DNA from 2 places in the Variovorax sp. Soil_C_33 genome. Region 2 is predicted to be linked to the other one. Evidence: predicted binding sites of a transcription regulator. Region 2 holds the regulator's gene; the other holds the start of a gene.
What was found. Region 2 encodes sigma-54, which starts transcription at its own class of promoters, with help from an activator protein. Its sites were predicted from a motif close to TGGCANGNAANCTGCTTT; they were not measured.

Region 1 (2,453 bases), on a different contig from region 2:
GCCCTGGCCGTATTCGGCGCGCAGCTTGTGCACGAGCTCGGTCGCGTAGCCGCGCTTGGTGGGGCCGAGGGCGTCGGTGTTCCATTCGGCGGCATCGCGGTCGGCGGTGGCGACGTAGGTGGGCTCGCCGCCCATCGTGAGGCGCACGTCGCCGGCATTCAGGCGCGCGTCGACTGCATCGCCCAATGCCAGCACCTCGGCCCATTGCTCCTCGGTGTAGGGCTTGGTGACGCGCGGCGACTCGTGGATGCGCGTGACCTTCATCTCGTGGGCGAAGTCGACCTCGGCTTCGTCCACCGCGCCTTCGATCGGCGCCGCGCTCGAAGGCGTGGGCGTGCAGGCGAGCGGGATGTGGCCCTCGCCGGCCATCAGGCCCGAGGTGGCGTCGAGCCCGATCCAGCCGGCGCCGGGCAGGTAGACCTCGCACCAGGCATGCAGGTCGGTGAAGTCGACCGTGGTGCCGCTCGGGCCGTCGAGCGCCTTCACGTCGGGCGTGAGCTGGATCAGGTAGCCCGAGACGAAGCGCGCCGCCAGCCCGCAATGGCGCAGCAGCTGCACCAGCAGCCAGCCCGAGTCGCGGCAGGAGCCGGAGGCATTGGCCAGCGTCTGCTCGGGCGACTGCACGCCCGGCTCCATGCGGATCAGGTAGCCGACGTCCTTCTGCACCTGCTGGTTGAGGCCGACGAGGAAGTCGATGGTGCGCTGCGTCTTGCGGTCGATCTTCTCGAGGTAGGCTGCCACCAGCGGCGTGGCGGGGTCGGCCACGAGGTAGGGCGCGAGTTCCTGCGCCTGCGACTCGGTGTATTTGAAGGGGAAGTTCTCGGCCTGCGGCTCGAGGAAGAAGTCGAAGGGGTTGTAGACCGCCATCTCGACCACGAGGTCGACCGTGACCTTGAACTCGCGCGTCTTTTCGGGGAACACCAGGCGCGCCTGGTAGTTCGCGAACGGGTCCTGCTGCCAGTTGACGAAGTGCTGTTCGGGTTCGACGCGCAGCGAGTAGGAAATCACGTTGCTGCGGCAATGCGGCGCGGGACGCAGGCGGATCACCTGCGGACCCAGCTGCACCGGACGGTCGTACTTGTAGTGGGTGACGTGGTGGAGAGCGGCGTGAATGGACATTTTTTCTCGTGACGTCGAGGGTGCCTCGGGGTGAGACGCATACTAGCCCACACGGATAGCAATTAGCGCGCCACAGAGAGCGTGTCAGGGAGTGATTGCTGCATGTCATCGAGGACCGTTGCATGAGGCCGGGCGCGGAGCCACGCGGCCTGGCTTTCTTTGCCGCCATGGCCGGCTTGGTGCTGGGCGCTGCGCTGCAGTTGCAGCAGGCGGCGCTGTGGGACCGGGCTGTCTATAGCGGACTGCTGCTTGTCGCGGCGGCCGTGTGGCTGTCGTTGCGCCGATGGCGGCGCTCGGCCCTGGCCATGCTGCTGCTCGGCGCGATGGTCGGCGCCGGTCTCGCGGGCTGGCGCGCGGCCGTCTATGCGGGCGATGCGCTGGCGCCCGCGCTCGAGGGACGCGACCTGCAGGTGGTGGGCATCGTCTCGCAGATGCCACAGCGCGGCGATGGGGCCGTGCGCTTTCTCTTCGATGTCGAGTCGGCGCGCTGAGCCGGCGGCAACGACCATGGCATGCCGCGCGTGCCGCGGCGCATCGCGCTCGGCTGGTATGACGACAACACCAGCCTCTGGGGCCGCGCGGCCGACGATGCGCTGCGCGCCGAGAGCGCCGCCGCGCCCGGCCCGGTGCATGCGGGCGAGCGCTGGCGCATGGTGGTTCGTCTCAAGGCGCCGCACGGCAATCTCAATCCGCACGGCTTCGACCACGAGCTGCGCCTGTGGGAGCAGGGCGTGCAGGCCAGTGGCTATGTGCGCACCGGTCCAACAAACGCCGAGCGCATCGGCCAGAGCTGGCGCCACCCCGTCGAGCGGGCGCGCGAATCGGTGCGCGATGCGATCCTGGAGCGGGTGGCCGACCGACGGCTGGCCGGCGTGATCGCGGCGCTGGTCACGGGCGACCAGAACGCCATCGACCGCGCCGACTGGGACATCTTCCGCGCCACCGGCGTCGCGCACCTGATGTCGATCTCGGGGCTCCATATCACGATGTTCGCTTGGCTCGCCGCCTGGCTGGTCGGCGCGCTCTGGCGCCGCAGCGGCCGGCTGATGCTGTGGTGGCCGGCGCCGCATGCGGCGCTGGCGGGCGGCGTGCTGCTCGCCACGCTCTATGCGCTTTTCAGCGGCTGGGGTCTGCCTTCGCAGCGCACCGTGTGGATGCTGGCCGCGGTCGCGCTGCTGCGCCTCGCGAGGCGGCGCTGGCCCTGGCCCTTCGTTTGGCTCTGCACCTGCGCGCTGGTCGTGGCCCTCGATCCGTGGGCGCTGATGCAGCCTGGCTTCTGGCTCAGCTTCGTCGCGGTCGGCGTGTTGTTCGCCACCGGCGCCGCGGGGCCCGAG
Region 2 (2,453 bases):
TCGCGCGGGCGCTGGCCACGCAGCCGCGCTTCATCCTGCTGGACGAGCCCTTCGCCGGCATCGACCCGATCGCGGTGATCGAGATCCAGCGGATCATCAGCTTCCTGAAGGAGCGCGGCATCGGCGTGCTCATCACCGACCACAACGTGCGCGAAACGCTTGGCATCTGCGATCACGCCTTCATCATCAGCGACGGGCATGTGCTGGCACAAGGCACGCCCTCGGAGATCGTCGACAACGCCGAGGTACGACGCGTGTACCTGGGCGAACATTTCCGGATGTAGGGAGGGGCCGTATTTCGATGAAGCAAGGGCTCTCGCTTCGCGTTTCCCAGCACCTGGCGCTCACGCCGCAGCTCCAGCAGTCGATCCGGCTGCTGCAGCTCTCCACGCTCGAATTGAGCCAGGAAGTGGAGCAGATGCTCGACGAGAATCCATTCCTCGAGCGCACGGCCGAAGAGGCGCCGCGCGAGGAGTTCGGTCTGGAGGCCGCCGACGCGCCGGTGCGCGACGAAGACCGCCAGGCCGAGGGCGAGACCGATTTCACGCCCAGCTCGGCCGCGGCGCCGACCGAGGTGGCGGTCGCCGCCAACGGCGATGCCGAAGCGGCTGCGCCCGCCGACAGCGAGCCCGACTGGGAGGGCGACGGCACGGTCGACCTTGCGCCCGACGACAGCGAATGGGGCGGAGATGCGCCCGCGCGCGCCAACAACCTCGGCGATGACGAGCGCGCCGATGCGACCGAGCTCGCGCGCAGCCAGGAATCGCTGCAGTCCTTCCTGCACCGGCAGGCGCTGTCGCTGCGCCTGGAGGAGAACGACTGCGCCGCGCTGCGCTTCCTGATCGAGTCGCTCAACGACGACGGCTACCTCGAGGATTCGCTGCCGGCGCTGGCCTCGGGCCTCGCGGGCGACGACAACGACCAGTTCGACGAGCTGGTGCACCACTTTCAGGTCGCGCTGGGCCTGCTGCAGAGCCTGGAGCCGGCCGGCGTCGGCGCCCGCAGCCTCGGCGAATGCCTGACCATCCAGCTGCGCCAGCTGGCGAGCGCCAGGGACAGCGAGGACGAGGCCCAGGTGCGCAAGACCGCCATCGCGATCTGCAAGCAGCCGATGGAGCTGCTCGCGCGGCGCGACTTCAAGCGCCTGGCCACGCTCACGCGCAGCAACGAGGACGAGGTGCGCGCCGCGCTGCAGCTGATTGCGAAGCTCGAACCCAAGCCGGGGCGCCGCTTCGTCGATGTCGAGCGCAACATCGTCGTGCCCGACGTGATCGTCACGCGCATCGGCCACGGCACCAACGCGAAGTTCCGCGTCATGCTCAATCCCGAGGTCATGCCGCGGCTGCGCGTGCACGACATCTACGCCGGCGCGCTCAAGCAGCACAAGGGCGAGGGCAGCCAGGCGCTGTCGCAGCGGCTGCAGGAAGCGCGCTGGTTCATCAAGAACATCCAGCAGCGCTTCGACACCATCCTGCGCGTCTCCAACGCGATCGTCGAGCGGCAGAAGAGCTACTTCGTGCACGGCGAGCTCGCGATGCGGCCGCTGGTGCTGCGCGAGATCGCCGACGAGCTGGGCCTGCACGAATCCACCATCAGCCGGGTGACCACCGCCAAGTACATGGCGACGCCTTACGGCACCGTCGAGCTCAAGTACTTTTTCGGTTCGGCCCTCGGCACCGAAACCGGCGGCAACGCCTCCAGCACCGCGGTGCGCGCGCTGATCAAGCAGTTCGTGAGCGCCGAGGACGTGAAGAAGCCGCTGTCCGACAGCCAGGTGTCCGAGATGCTCAAGGAGCAGGGCATCGAGTGCGCGCGCCGCACGGTGGCCAAGTACCGCGAGGCGCTGCGCATCGCGCCTGCGAACCTGCGCAAGGCCTTGTAGCGATGCGCGCCCGCCCAGGTCCGTGGCCGCAGTGGAGGCGCCTGGGCTTGGCCTTGACCGCGATGCTCCTGCTGGCCAGCGGCTGCGCGATGCTGCCGGCCGAATTCGACCGCACGCCCTCCAAGGCGATGCTCTTGTCCACCGACACCGCGCTGGGCCGCATCGCCAAGGCCTCGCAGCCGGATGCGGACTTGAGCGGCTTCCGGCTCATGCCCAGCGGCGACTTCGCGCTCAACACGCGGCTCGAGCTCGCCCGCCGCGCCGAGCGCACGCTCGACGTGCAGTACTACCAGATCGACAACGACGAGACCGGCCGCTACCTGCTGCGCACGCTGCGCGACGCGGCGCAGCGCGGCGTGCGCGTGCGGCTCCTGATGGACGATCTCTACACCGCAGGCGAGGACGAGTTGCTGCTCGCGCTGGCCGCGACGCCCAACCTGGAACTGCGGCTCTTCAACCCGTTTCCGGCCGGGCGCGGCAGCATGCTCAGGCGCTTCTCGGCCTCGCTCTTCGACTTCAGTCGCGTCAACCGGCGCATGCACAACAAGCTCTTCATCGCCGACGGCGCGAT

Region 1: AC3A6B_RS16235 (transglutaminase family protein) is a predicted target of sigma-54. The motif match lies at 1,175-1,192, and genes of this name have one in related genera.

Annotation. Positions count from the first base shown of each region.
Region 1 is NZ_JBDGJK010000009.1:226,202-228,654, forward strand. Features, by position in the region: gene AC3A6B_RS16235 (transglutaminase family protein) at 1-1,119, opposite strand, end outside; partial or broken gene AC3A6B_RS16240 (DNA internalization-related competence protein ComEC/Rec2) at 1,287-2,453, shown strand, end outside.
Region 2 is NZ_JBDGJK010000002.1:375,388-377,840, forward strand. Features, by position in the region: gene lptB (LPS export ABC transporter ATP-binding protein) at 1-284, shown strand, start outside; gene AC3A6B_RS04730 (RNA polymerase factor sigma-54) at 302-1,882, shown strand; gene AC3A6B_RS04735 (phospholipase D family protein) at 1,945-2,453, shown strand, end outside.